2 regions of the Vibrio artabrorum genome follow, and region 1 is predicted to be linked to the other one. Evidence: predicted binding sites of a transcription regulator. Region 1 holds the regulator's gene; the other holds the start of a gene.
The links. Region 1 encodes PurR, which represses purine synthesis genes. Its sites were predicted from a motif close to TNANGNAAACGTTTNCNTNA; they were not measured.
Positions count from the first base shown of each region.

Region 2: the regulator PurR is predicted to act here: its motif matches at 3,928-3,947, upstream of purM (phosphoribosylformylglycinamidine cyclo-ligase).

Region 1 is NZ_AP025458.1:1,868,393-1,875,789, reverse strand. It holds gene glgA (glycogen synthase GlgA) at 1-178, shown strand, start outside; gene OCU36_RS08425 (alpha/beta fold hydrolase) at 467-1,264, shown strand; gene OCU36_RS08420 (putative signal transducing protein) at 1,419-1,736, opposite strand; partial or broken gene OCU36_RS08415 (TVP38/TMEM64 family protein) at 1,748-2,533, opposite strand; gene OCU36_RS08410 (TfoX/Sxy family DNA transformation protein) at 2,546-3,136, opposite strand; cyclic di-GMP riboswitch class I at 3,264-3,349, opposite strand; gene purR (HTH-type transcriptional repressor PurR) at 3,515-4,519, opposite strand; gene torD (molecular chaperone TorD) at 4,833-5,480, opposite strand; gene torR (two-component system response regulator TorR) at 5,736-6,449, shown strand; gene elyC (envelope biogenesis factor ElyC) at 6,616-7,397, opposite strand, start outside.
Region 2 is NZ_AP025458.1:2,222,404-2,229,800, forward strand. It holds gene OCU36_RS09910 (DUF2069 domain-containing protein) at 1-203, shown strand, start outside; gene OCU36_RS09915 (DUF2066 domain-containing protein) at 302-1,564, opposite strand; gene OCU36_RS09920 (uracil-xanthine permease family protein) at 1,837-3,075, shown strand; gene upp (uracil phosphoribosyltransferase) at 3,215-3,841, opposite strand; gene purM (phosphoribosylformylglycinamidine cyclo-ligase) at 4,011-5,051, shown strand; gene purN (phosphoribosylglycinamide formyltransferase) at 5,172-5,858, shown strand; gene OCU36_RS09940 (class II glutamine amidotransferase) at 6,000-6,845, opposite strand; gene lpcA (D-sedoheptulose 7-phosphate isomerase) at 6,906-7,397, opposite strand, start outside.

The sequences.
Region 1 (7,397 bases):
CTTTGCTTTTGAAGAGCCGACACCGCAAGCGTTGCTCGCGGTATTGCATCGTTCATTACTACTTTACGCACAAAACCCCTCTGAAATTAAGCGAGTTCAGCTTTATGCGATGCAGCAAGATTTTTGTTGGGAATGCGCGGCAAAAGAGTATCTGTCGATGTATCATTCTGCTCTTTAAGGCATTGACTTAGTCTATTAATTTAGCCAATGAACGGCAATGATTTGTGATAATGAAAGGCGCTCTAGCAGTAGAGGGCCTTTTTGTTTTTTCGTCCGTTCAATCAGGGGGGGGACAAAGACAAAGTTTGCACACTCATATCACTCCGGAAGGAAAGGTGGCGCAACGATTTATCTGACGGACATGAACTTTAACACTATTATCATTTAAAGTTCAGGATTGCGTGATATCCTTAAGTATAGCCTTGTGATGAGGCTGAGCTCCATTTTATTAATTAAAGTGATAGGTATGTCTGAGAGTTTATTATTTCATAAAACATTTACTCACCCTACGAGCGATGAATGGGTGGTATTTGTGCATGGTGCAGGCGGCAGTTCCTCGATCTGGTTTAAGCAAATTAAAGCTTATAAACAGCATTTTAACTTGCTTCTTATCGATCTGAGAGGGCACGGCAAGTCAGACAATATACTCAAAGAGCTGATAGCGAATCGCTATACGTTTAAAGCGGTCACACTCGATATCCTTAAAGTCCTTGATCATCTAAAAATCCGTTCAGCGCATTTCGTGGGCATGTCGTTGGGGACCATTATTGTTCGTAATGTTGCAGAGTTAGCCGCAGGGCGGGTGCGTTCTATGGTGCTCGGTGGGGCGGTGACAAAGCTCAATACTCGCTCTCAAGTATTGATAAAGCTGGGTAACTTAAGCAAGCACATCATTCCATACATGTGGTTATACCGCCTTTTTGCTTATGTTGTCATGCCACAAAAAAACCAGAAAGAGTCGCGTCATCTATTTATCCGCGAAGCCAAAAAATTGTGTCAAAAAGAGTTTAAACGCTGGTTTATTCTAACCGCTGATGTGAACCCTCTTATGAAGTACTTTAAAGATAGAGAATTACCGATCCCAACTCTTTATTTGATGGGAGAGCGCGATTACATGTTCATTAAGCCTGTAAAAGAAATGGTGGAAGCACATGAGGCGAGTGAGTTGGTCGAAATAGCGAATTGCGGACACGTATGCAACGTGGAAAACCCTGAAGAGTTTAACCAACGTTCGATTGCCTTTATTCAAAAGCAACTGCAGTAAATCTTAAAAAGCGATTTACATTCGCCATATGCCTCAAAGTAACGGCGACAACAAGCTCAACGTGAACGCCGAAAAAATGGGAGGTGAACATTAGCTTCCCATTTTTTGAGCCCCGCTTTTTTGTCAGATGGATTTTAGCTGTAATGAATAGTTTCTATTCAGGAGAGGCGGTACCACATTGCCAACAAGACCCGAATTGAGCCTCATTGATTTCATGACACTTTCTGCAACGCCATTCTTCATAGATGATGGAATCTTGCTGCTTTTGGTATTCACTAACAATTAAACGTGCTTTGTCGGTCATTTCTGGCTCACATAGCCAAACGTAAGGGTCTGTATCTTCTGTGAAAGGGATTTCTCCCTTTAAACCAAATAACCCTTCTCCTCGGACTTCACACGCAATATTTTCGCTTTCTAGTAACCCACAAATGATATGAGCTTCTGTCGGATTCGATGCACTAAAGATTTTCATGGAAATAGACCTTATCCGGCGACAGGGGCAGAACGAAACTTGTTCATCAACCATTTAGCAATTATTGGGAATACACCCAGCAAGATAAACGACAATAGTACCGAAGGTGAAACAATCCCCGACAGTGAGTCGATTTCTGCCAGTTGAGTTCCAGCATTTAAGAAAACAGCAGTGCCTGGTAACATCCCAATTTGGCTCGTCAGGTAATAACGCGTGATCGACATTGGTGTTAAGCCCATTAATAAGTTAATAATAAAAAATGGGAAGACAGGAATTAAACGGAGCGAAAATAAGTAGAATGACCCGTCTTTTTCAATGCCTTTGTTTATCGTGACTAATTTGTCAGCAAATTTGCTTTGTATCCAGTCTTGTAAGAGGTATCGGCTACTGAGAAAAGCGAGAGTCGCCCCAATGGCACTCGCGAAAGACACCAATAGCAAACTGTTCCAGAATCCAAACAACGCAGCCCCTAACAGCGTCACGACAGCAGCCCCTGGAATCGAGAAAGCGGTAATCATGATATATACGACAAAATAGGTTGCGGCGGCGGCAATGAAATTGCTATCAATGTAGTCATTTAAAACGGCTTGTTGATCTTTGGCATTCTCAAGTGTTAGGTATTGGCTAAAGTTAAGACCTAACAAAAGGATAGTGGCGATCAATGCCAGACCCAATATGACTTTTTTACTCATTGCGATTTCCTATAATTTTTAATGCATCACTTGAGTATAGACAGGCAAAACGTCAATTAACTTTCAGCACATATAAAAAAAGCCGCAAAAATGCGGCTTAGTCATAGGGTGATAATGTTAATTAACTCGATTGCTCAGCTCTTCGCGACGCTGTTGAGGTATCACAGACCAGTGTGTGCCATTGATAGCACCTTCTAGCGCCCAAAGCAGTTCGATACTGACAGAAGAGGCGTGTGATTCTTTGATGGCGTTAAATGCGTTTACAGAGCCTGATTCATATAAATGTTCTACAGATTCTATCCCAGCCTTTTTTAACATACGCTCAGTCGCGAGTCTGAGGTTAGGAAGATCTTTTAATCGAGTTGGCTTAGCTGAGGATTGCTGAGCTTTTTCATTTTTAGCATACCCTAAAGAAGCACTGGCCAGTTGCAAAATTTCCTTTTGATCTTGCCATAGGCTCTCGGGCAAAGCGAAATATTTGGTAACAACAGGGAACCCTCGTTTTTTGTAGACGTAAGGCTGAAATCCTTGCTGCTCGAATTGATTCGTTGTGCTTTTGTCTGCTCGTATATGCAATTGGTCATTTACCACTAGGGCAAACATGGTGTTATCAGCGAAAAGCCCGAAGCCACCAAACATTGAGCGTGATTTTATTTTTCCTAAGGGCTCAAACAACTTCATTGAGTCCTTTAGTATCGGTTTATCCATGTTATTCATCTCGGTGTATTTGAACTACGCCACCAAATAAGCAGGTCCGAGAGATTAGCAAAATGTTGCAACTAAATTGTCAATAAGCCGTAAATTACTAAATTATTAGCAACTACTGCATTTTGCCATCGGTAGCCCCGCTACCATACCAACGAGTGGTTTAGGCCGGAAGCTTTGCGTCTCACTCTTTCGAGTGATTTGCCCTGTGCGTGACTGATTAAATAGAATAAAGTTTTTGTTGAATGAAGCTCACACTTGCTATTCAAAAGTGTGATACTGCTTCAATTAATCTTCTTTCTTATATGCATCTAAGTTAGGTTTTTGTGTTGATAAAAAGGCGCCCCCAAAGGAGCGCACGATTAGATGAGAATATAACCATTAATTTAACGTTTTAACGGTGCTTCGCTCAACAATTTCAGGGTGCATTTCGAACACACGTTTTTCATGGTCTTTATCTTTAATGCGTTCTAATAAAATTTCAAATGCATTTTTACCAACACGACGCTTCGGTTGGTGAACCGTAGTCAACGGTGGAGAGAAGTACTCAGCCAGTTCGATGTTGTCGTAACCGATGACAGAGATATCTTCAGGAATACGAATTCCTTTTTCTTGTAGTCGGCTCATTAAGCCAAGAGCCATTGTATCGTTAAAGCAGAATACGGCTGTTGGACGTTTTTTCATTTCGATGATTTTATCTGCCGCGAGAACGGCAGTATCACATTCGAAGTTACCTTCAATGATCATGCTGTCATCAGCAGAAATCTGTGCTTCATTGAGCGCACGTTTGTAACCAGCGATGCGTTCAATACAGGCCGCTTTGTCTAAGTGGCCGCTTAAACAAGCTATGTCAGTGTGACCGCGATCAATTAGGTATTTTGTCGCTAGGTAGCCACCTTCTTCAGAGTTATCGATAATTTTATCGGCTTGAGAGCTTTCAGGCCCCCAGTCCATCACCACTTTAGGGATATCAGCGTGACGGTCCAACATCTCTCTTAGCTCTTCTGTTAAGTCAGAACACATCACCAAGATGCCATCGACACGTTTCTCTGCAAGCATTCGAATGTAGTCTCGTTGCTTCTCATAGATACCGCCGGTGTTACACAATATCAAAGTGTAACCTTGACGATAGCAGTAGCTCTCAACACCATCGATAACTTCAGAGAAGAACAGGTTCGTTGATTGCGTTACTAACATACCAATAGTGCGTGTTGTATTGCACTTTAAACTCCGTGCGACAGCACTTGGTGCGTAGTTTAATTCGTCTACGGCTTGATTGACTTTCTCTTGAGTTGCTTCTGCAACAAAACGTGTTTTGTTGATTACATGAGATACGGTCGTTGTCGATACGCCGGCTAAGCGAGCGACGTCTTTTATAGTGGCCATGGTTTTATCCTATTAGAAGCTACTTTCCCAAGTATGGGATGAAGTAGCCGTTAAGCTACCTAATTAAGAGCTTATAGTTGTAGGGCTCTTTGGGTACTAAGTGCTAAAAAACAAAAAACCGCTATTGAGCGGCTTGTCTTAACACTAAAATGCTCTGAATTTTTATAAGCATAGCATTTCGTGAGCATTTCATATTTTATCGTTTGCGGTCACAATTTTAAACTGACTAGAAATTACTCGCAACAAAATTCACCCAGAAATCCGGGTGAATTGTCACATTATCTGAATTTATTGACCGAGTCATACTGCCCGTTTATTCACCCGCCAAATATAGAGTGTCTAGGTTACAGAAAGCAACAAGTAGGGATGAAACCGATGCATAGAAACCGAATGAATCGATGTCGTGACATTTTGCATTGAACTTTGGTAACCAAGTCAGCAGTGTTTGTTCGATAAATTGCTGCTGACTAGCAAACGATTTCTCTAGCTCATCCTCACACTCAGTGTCGTTAGAGCGGATGATCAGGTTGCCAAGAAAGTCGAGTTCGATGGCAATGTGATCTGCTGGTTCTTTGAGATCTTGATTCACGACTAAATTGTGTTTCGCCATGATCTCTTCCATATCTTTTGCAGGTTTATCGTTTAATAACCCCGTCTCACCGATATACATTGAAGCGTAAGGAAGGGCGCCATGCTTATCCGTTTTTAAAAATAGATCACAGAAGTCAGCTGCTAGCTCTAACTGTGCATCTTCACGAGTTTGTAAACGGTTGAGCGCGTCTACCAAGCTGTCGATTGCTGGCTTAAGTGTTTCATTTTCCCCTAAACCAGTCAGAAAGGAACGAATTTCGACAGAATGATAGTGATCAAGCTCTTCTTGAGTGAGTTCTTTAGCGAATAAGCTTGATAGCCACCAATATATTTCTGCTCTTTGTTCGTTGAACGCTTTCGTATCTTTCATTTGATTAATCCTAATATCGTCTTTCGTATTGCTTGGCTACGAAGGCTAACTAACCGTGATATTTGTAGAGTACAACGTCACTCGCTAGCAATAATGCCTATATTGAATTGCGATGAGCGATAAATAGCAAGGTTTAAGATTGTCTTGTATCAAAAAAAAATCATCTTTCTGGCTTTTATCTTCTGTACGACTAGAATTGTTACTAGTTATGAATAGAATAGTCAATGAAACTATTAAATAAGAAAAGTGGTGTAGATGAGCTATCACGTATTGGTCGTTGAAGATGATGTGGTAACCCGCAGTAAACTGGTTGGATATTTCCAGAATGAAGGTTACACCGTGAGTGAAGCAGAGAGCGGTGCTCAAATGAGAAACGTTTTGAAAGAAAACAGCGTTGACCTCATTATGCTCGACATCAATTTACCCGGTGAAGATGGATTGATGCTAACTCGCGAATTACGCAGTCAATCAGACATTGGAATTATTTTAGTTACTGGGCGTACGGATAGCATCGACAAAATCGTAGGCCTTGAAATGGGTGCAGACGACTATGTGACTAAACCCTTTGAACTACGCGAACTGTTGGTTCGAGTTAAAAACTTACTTTGGCGTATTGCTGCCGCTCGCAAAACGGCGACGGGGCACGAAGAGCAAGATGACAATGAATCCGTTGTTCGTTTCGGTGAATGGACGTTTGATATTCCTCGCCGAGCGCTGAGCAAAAATGGCGAACCGGTGAAATTAACTAAGGCCGAGTATGAGTTACTCGTCGCACTATCTTCTTACCCTAATCAGGTATTAAGTCGCGAACGTATTCTGAACATGATCAGCCACCGAGTGGATGCGCCTAATGATCGTACCATCGACGTACTGATTCGTCGCATGCGTGCCAAAATGGAGTTTGACCCTAAGAATCCACAAATTTTTGTAACGGTGCATGGTGAAGGTTACATGTTCGCCGGTGATTAAAGTTTTTAGTGGCGTTTAATCAGTAACGAGACAATTAATCAGCAACGAGACAATAAGCGTAAAAAAGCCGAGACAGAGTATATGTCTCGGCTTTTTTTATAACGGCTCATTTTTTTCAGTCATTCACTTATTGCTTTCCCAAAGTCCATGACCAAGTGAGAAAGCTTTATGGCAGGGCCGCGGTAACATCATCGTCTTCTAAGATAGAAGGTGTAGGGATAACAACAGGCTCTTCTGAATGGTTATTACTGGTGTCTAGCCAATCGCGTAGACCTTGCCAAATTAACCCCATTCTTTCGTGCCAGTAACGTTCAGTTTGCTCAAGGTAGAGCGCCTTTGGCATGTATTTATTCCAAGGTTCAACAATGCCTTCTTGTGCAAGGTAGTTGGTGGGTGCCGGTAATGGGTTGATGCCGGCATTATGAAACTCATTCAGTGCACGGCTCATGTGGCTAGCAGACGTGACTAAAATCATCTTTTTATTTTTAACAAATGCGGCGGCTTGACGAGCTTCTTCCCAGGTGTCTTTTGCGGTTTCAAGTAAAATGATATCGGGTTTTGACACGCCGAGTGATAAGGCGACTTTGGCCATCATTCTTGCATTACTGACTTCCGTACCCCCCCCGTAGCCAGAGAGAATGAGTTTGGCTCCTGGGTAAAGTCGTAGAATACGAATCCCTTCCGTTAAACGCATCAAACCGGTACGGCTAAGCTCTGACGTTGGCGGTATTTGATCGTCGACGACGTGACCACTTCCGAGAACCATAACGTAATCGACGGTATCATCGATAGGTAAAAATGCGGTGTGTTGCCTTTCCATGGGCATTAAAAGTTGACTAGAAACTGGCTGGAAAGCGATCAGGAAAATACCACAAAGGGCTGAAAGGGTAACTAGGCAACCGGTCTTCCTTTTGGTAGTAAACATCACTAGGGCTAAACCCAGAAAAG
Region 2 (7,397 bases), 350 kb from region 1:
TGATGCTCTACTTCCTACACGCATTCACTCTCTTATATGTCGACGGTGGAGAGCGCCTATTAGCGGCAGTAGAACTGCTTTTAACCACTCTAGGCTTCGTGGGCAACATTTTATTTACTCGCTTTAGAGCCAAAGAGTTAGGGATTAAACTGAAGCGCCTTTCTGAAGTAGAAAAGAAAGAAAAAGCTAAGTTCGAGCAATAATAATTGATTGGATGTTATTGTTCTGAGATGGTAACAAAAAGCCCTGCAAGATTGCTCTAGCAGGGCTTTTTCATGATGTCATATCAAACAGAGCAGTACTAGCGAACCCATTCGTATACGAGACTTGGCTTAGCATCCATTGGCGCTGTGGTGGTTAAATCTTCCGAGCTAGATTCCGCTAACGTTGTGTCAGGCGTGTTTGTGAGAACAGTATCCGTTGATACCTCATTGCTCTTAATCACTTGCACGCTTGAATCACTTACACCCTCTTCCGCTTTCACTGCAACAGCCGACTCGGGAGCATCACCGACAGACATAGTGTTGTCTTGCGATTCAAATTCAGGACTCACTTCAGGTTCAATGTAAGGCTCTTCAACCTTGGCAAGCTGACGAATTCTTGCAACTTCCTGCTCAAACTCTTGTTGAGTCGACAATAAGTGGATTCGGAAAGTCACTTCGTTGTTTTGAATCTTCAGAATATCGAGGCTTGCCACCGAGTTTAGACGCTTAAGTGCGTTCTCCAATTGGAAGAAATCCTGAGCATTATTCAGGCTAATAAACTGGGTTAAAATCGATTCTGATGACTCACTCGCTACCGTCACAGCACTTTTAGCTGAGTAGTAGTTACTGATTTGGTCGACTAACTTCTTAGACATCGTTGCGCTGTTACCCGACAAAGAACCACTCACTGGCGATGTTGGAGCGCTCGTCAATTGACTCGGCTTTTGATCATATAGAGCCCAACGTAAACCTGAAGGTTGAGCCTTTATCACCAACACGGCATCAACAGGGTAACGCAGACTCGCTTTACTGATCGGTGTGATAAAGCTGCCCCATAAATCAGAAGTCGCAATACCCGTAATATCGTCAAAATCGCCAATAGGAAGCGTCAGTGGTAAACCTCGCTCCTTTGCGTACGCTTGTAAACCTGAGGCCAGTTGTGATTTAGAGTGTTCCCAAACAATATTCTTGTCGTAATGGCCTTCTTCTACGAGCCAAACAAGAATGTTCGAGCGAGTATCAGGCCAATACGGTAACTGAGCTTGAGTCAATAAAGATCGGATTTGAGCACCATTAAAACGCATACGCAGCGTTTCTTGAGCATGGCTTTCACCAAAACTCATTTGAGACAGGTACTGCGCACTGTTACGCATCGCCTTTTTAATCGTCTCATTCGAAGCGACATCGGTTTGGCCAGTCGCACGTATTAATACCTGCTCCATACCCGTCATTCTTGCCACTTGTTCTGGCTGTTTGTCTTCAGCGTTAATCACTACCTCAGCACCAAAAATATCGACTTTAGTCAATGCATAACTCGGAGAGGCTGATAGTGCCATTAACAACAATGCTATAAAGCGCATACTGATCCTAATATTCAAATCGTGTGCCTTGATGATAAGCAACTATGGATTGAGGGGCAAGGTTGTTAGAACTCACAGAGCTTAATAACCATAAATTACCCACTAACGATCATAAATCGTCCGCTTATTTAACGTGGACTTTTCTAATCATGATGGCGGTAAACATCATTAAGACAAATAAATTTGATCTACTTGGTGTGGCAATCGATTGCCAAATGATAGAATCTCGCGAATTTTACTTTTCATATCACGATCATTGTTAAGGACATAACATGAAAAATGCTTTGCAAGGTGCACAAATGCTGTTTGTTGCTTTTGGTGCGCTTGTATTAGTGCCACTGCTAACCGGGCTCGATCCCAACGTAGCACTCTTTGGCGCAGGTATCGGTACTCTTTTATTCCAACTTATTACACGCCGCTCTGTGCCAATCTTCTTAGCCTCTTCTTTTGCATTTATCGCCCCTATTATGTTTGGTATTCAAACTTGGGGTGTAGGTGCAACCATGGGCGGTTTAATGGCATCCGGTGTTGTGTATGTTTTGATGGGGGCATTGATCAAAGTTCGCGGTGTTGCTTTCATCCATAAATTACTTCCACCCGTGGTGGTTGGCCCTGTGATCATGGTGATCGGTTTAGGCCTTGCCCCTGTTGCAGTTAACATGGCATTGGGAAAAACAGGGGACGGTGCCGTTCAACTTATCGATGCTGACGCTGCACTGTGGATCTCTTCTATTTCACTGATAGTGACCATTATCATCAGTGTGTTCTCAAAAGGCTTCCTTAAACTGCTGCCTATCTTCGGTGGGATCGTCGCCGGTTACCTGACAAGCTTATTCTATGGCGTGGTCGACTTCACGCCAGTGGCTCAAGCGTCTTGGTTAGCTCTGCCCAACTTCACCGCACCAGAATTCAACATCAACGCGATTTTCTTCATGGTGTTTGTTGCAATCGCTCCAGCCGTTGAGCACGTTGGCGACATGCTTGCTATCTCTAACGTAACCGGTAAAGACTACCTTAAAAAACCGGGCCTACACCGCACAATTACTGGCGATGGTGTAGCAACCATTGCGGCTTCGATGCTGGGCGCTCCACCAAACACAACCTACAGTGAAGTAACCGGCGCGGTAATGCTGACTAAAGCATTCAATCCGGTGATCATGACGTGGGCAGCAGTGACGGCAATCGTTCTTGCGTTAGTCGGTAAGCTCGGAGCCCTGCTTCAAACAATTCCAGTTTCAGTGATGGGCGGCATCATGATTCTTCTGTTTGGTTCTATCGCAACGGTAGGCCTGAACACCCTAATTCAGAACAACGTTAACCTACACAAATCACGCAACCTGGTGATTGTGGGCATTACGTTAGTCTTCGGTATTGGCGGCATGGCATTTGGCATCGGCGACTTTAGCCTTCAAGGCGTAAGCTTATGTGGTATCGTGGCAATTCTACTTAACCTAGTCCTTCCAGAAGAATTAGGCGACAACACAGTAGTAGACAAAGCTCAAATCGATTAATGAGTCGGTAAGGCTAGATTCAAAAGAATCATAATCAAACAAGATCAAAAAAGGGAGAGCATCGAATGCTCTCCCTTTTATTGATAGCAGGTCCAGTTAAGTTTAAATCACTCTTTAAATTAACTTAAACCGAACCGAATTACTTAGTACCAAAGATCTTATCACCCGCATCGCCAAGACCAGGAACAATGTAGCCCTTGTCGTTTAGCTTCTCATCGATTGCAGCAGTGTACAACTCAACATCTGGGTGCGCTTTTTCTAGAGCAGCGATACCTTCAGGAGCAGCAACAAGCACAAGAATCTTAAAGTGCTTACAACCTTTCTCTTTCAACAGGTCGATCGTCGCGATCATAGAACCGCCTGTTGCAAGCATTGGGTCTACCACTAGAGCAATACGCTCATCGATGTTAGATGCAAGCTTATTGAAGTACGGTACCGGCTCCAGCGTTTCTTCGTCTCGGTAGATACCAACAACGCTGATACGTGCACTTGGGATGTGCTCAAGAACGCCATCCATCATGCCTAGACCAGCACGTAGGATTGGCACTACCGTTACTTTTTTACCTTTAATTTGGTCAACTTCTACAGGACCGTTCCAACCGTTAATCGTTACACGCTCAGTTTCAAAGTCTGATGTCGCTTCGTATGTTAGAAGGCTACCCACTTCTGTCGCTAGCTCACGAAAACGCTTAGTGCTAATGTCACCTTCACGCATCAGGCCAATTTTATGTTTTACTAGCGGGTGTTTCACTTCAACAACTTTCATTTCCAACTCCGGCAATATTTAAACAAACCTGTAGATTATACACGAACTGTGGGGGTATTTCAGAATCTTTATTCTAATAAAAAAAACCGCGCAAACGTTTGCTCTTGGTAATCAAGCCCTGTTAGAATAGCGCCGTTTTCACATCCAACTTAAGTTCGAGGACTATCCCGTGAGTGGTAATACTTCTTCTCTAAGCTACAAAGACGCTGGTGTTGATATCGACGCAGGTAATGCACTAGTTGACCGTATCAAAGGTGCTGTTAAACGCACTCGTCGCCCTGAAGTAATGGGCGGTATTGGTGGCTTTGGCGCCCTATGTGAACTTCCAACGAAATACAAAGAGCCGGTACTTGTTTCAGGTACTGATGGTGTTGGTACTAAACTTCGCCTTGCTTTGGATCTGAAAAAACACGACACCATTGGTATCGACCTAGTGGCAATGTGTGTGAACGACTTAATCGTTCAAGGTGGTGAGCCGCTATTCTTCCTAGACTACTACGCAACAGGTAAGCTAGATGTCGATACAGCAGCAGACGTTGTTTCTGGTATTGCTGAAGGCTGTGTTCAAGCTGGCTGTGCACTCATCGGTGGTGAAACGGCTGAAATGCCAGGCATGTACGAAGGCGACGACTACGATGTAGCTGGCTTCTGTGTGGGTGTTGTCGAAAAAGCGGACATCATTGACGGCACTAAAGTAGCAGCAGGCGACGCCCTTATCGCTGTTGGCTCAAGCGGTCCACACTCAAACGGTTACTCTTTAATTCGTAAAGTCCTAGAAGTTTCTGGTGCTGATAAGAGTGAAGAACTAGAAGGTCGCACTATCGGTGAGCACCTACTAGAACCCACTAAGATTTACATCAAATCGGCACTTAAAATGATTGCAGAGCATGACATTCATGCTATCTCGCACATCACCGGTGGTGGTTTCTGGGAAAATATCCCACGCGTACTTCCTGAAGGCACTAAAGCCGTCATTGATGGCAAGAGCTGGGAATGGCCTGCTATCTTTAAGTGGCTACAAGAGAAAGGTAACGTGGAGACATTTGAAATGTACCGCACTTTCAACTGTGGTGTAGGCCTAGTAGTTGCGCTACCGAAAGATCAAGCTGACGCAGCGGTTGAACTGCTGAAAGCTGAAGGCGAAAACGCTTGGGTTATCGGTGAAATTGCTAACGCTGAAGCTGGCGAAGAGCAAGTTGAAATCAAATAAGTGACGCGTTCGCTTACTGAGTTAATCAATGAGGACCTAATGGTCCTCATTTTGCTATTTAGCCCGCAGAAAACCTTAGTTTATGTAGGTACATTGTAAATTCCCCTGTAAACCAATTGCATGACCCACCCTATGAAGAACAGCCACTCTATGAATAACAGTCAACCTAAGAAAAACATCGTCGTTTTAGTCTCAGGAAACGGAAGTAACTTACAGGCTATTTTGAATGCCTGCGATAGCAATATGATTCGTGCGTCAGTCAAAGCTGTCTTCTCAAATAAAGCTGAGGCTTTTGGATTAGAGCGAGCAAAAACCGCCGCTGTTGACGCACATTCAGTCAATCCAAAAGACTTTGGTTCACGTGAAGAGTTCGATCATGAGTTGATGACTAAAATTGATGCTTATCAACCTGATTTAATCGTACTCGCGGGCTACATGCGCATTCTAAGTTCGGAATTTGTTCGCCATTACGCGGGTAAAATGATCAATATCCACCCTTCCCTGCTACCCAAATATCCAGGTTTAGATACCCACCAGCGCGCTATTGATGCACAAGATAAAGAGCACGGAACTAGCGTCCATTTTGTCACCGAAGAACTCGATGGTGGCCCTGTGATCTTACAAGCTAAGGTTCCGGTATTTGAAGGTGATGATGCTGATATGCTAGCAAGCCGAGTGCTTACCCAAGAGCACTGCATTTACCCTATGGTCTGCAAGTGGTTCGTAGAGGAGCGTTTATCCATGGTTAATGGGCAAGCTATCTTAGACGGTAAAGCATTAGGCAAGCACGGTTACGCAGAAGAATAATTCGTCTAGCTGTACTCACAAAGTCAATCACTGAAGAGCAAGCCCTCTAAAATCAGCAAACAAAAAGGCCGCTTACTGACTTATTGGTTCACTAAGCGGCCTCTCTTTTGTTCGGTTCAACAGTGATACTATTCGGAACGTTTAGCTCAATGGCTCAGTTGGTGCTTGGCTTGCAACCTTTTTAGGTGCATAAGCAACATCTTCCAATCCTTGGTGGTTACTGCCAATTAACTCACCAAAATGAAACAGTGCGTATTCACCCGGTTTCATTCTAAACCACGCTTCATTCGCTGTTAGAGGTTGAGTCGCCACCACGGTAACCACATCATTTGGCGTAGTCTCTTCTTGGAAATTAATCTCAACATCTTCATCAATCAGGCTCGCATTACCAAAAGGTGCACGTCTTGTTATCCAGTACAAATGGTTCGTACAGTACGTCATCACATACTCACCATCGCTCAATAGCATGTTGAAAACCCCTTTCTCTCGCAGTTTGTCACAACACTCAGCCACAAAGCGAAACATGCCTTCCTTATCTTGAGGAGGCTCTGGAAAACGCTCTTCTAACTGTTTCAACAACCAACAGAAAGAGAGCTCACTGTCTGTCTCACCAACCGGCCTAAAGCGGCCACTAATCAGCTCATCGTAATCCGTTAGTTGACCATTGTGCGCAAAGGTCCAATACCGCCCCCACAACTCACGGGTAAAAGGATGTGTATTTTCTAGATTAACACCACCACGGTTAGCTTGACGGATATGACTGACAACAGCTTGGCTTTTAATTGGGTAGTTTTGAACCAACTCAGCGATCTTAGATTCACAACTCGGGTTAGGATCTTTAAACGTACGAAAACCCTTTCCCTCATAGAAGGTAATCCCCCAACCATCGCGATGCGGGCCAGTATTGCCTCCACGCTGCATCAAGCCAGTAAAGCTAAAACAAATATCAGTTGGCACATTCGCGCTCATACCGAGCAATTCACACATGGTTTCATCTACTCCCTATCAAAACCAATGGAGCCAAAACTGAGCTCCAATATCTGTAAACTATAATTCCATCTCTTTTTCGACAAGCTGAATCACAATGTGAATGATCTTAATGTGAATCTCTTGAATACGGTCAGCGTAACCAAAATGCGGAACTCGGATTTCGATGTCAGCACAACCGGCCATTTTACCGCCATCTTTACCGGTTAGCGCAATGGTTTTCATGCCTTTAGCTTGAGCGGCTTCAATCGCTTTTAGAATATTGGCAGAGTTACCTGAAGTCGACAAACCGAACAACACGTCACCCTTACGACCTACCGCTTCAACATAACGAGAAAATACGTGATCGTAGCCAAAATCATTACTCACACAAGACAAATGACTAGGGTCAGAAATCGCAATGCCAGCATAACCAGGGCGATTCTCACGGTATCGACCCGTCAGCTCTTCTGCAAAATGCATCGCATCACAATGCGAACCACCATTACCACAAGAAAGCACTTTGCCTTCTTGCTTAAATGAGTCAGCAATCAGTTTTGCCGCCGCTTCAAT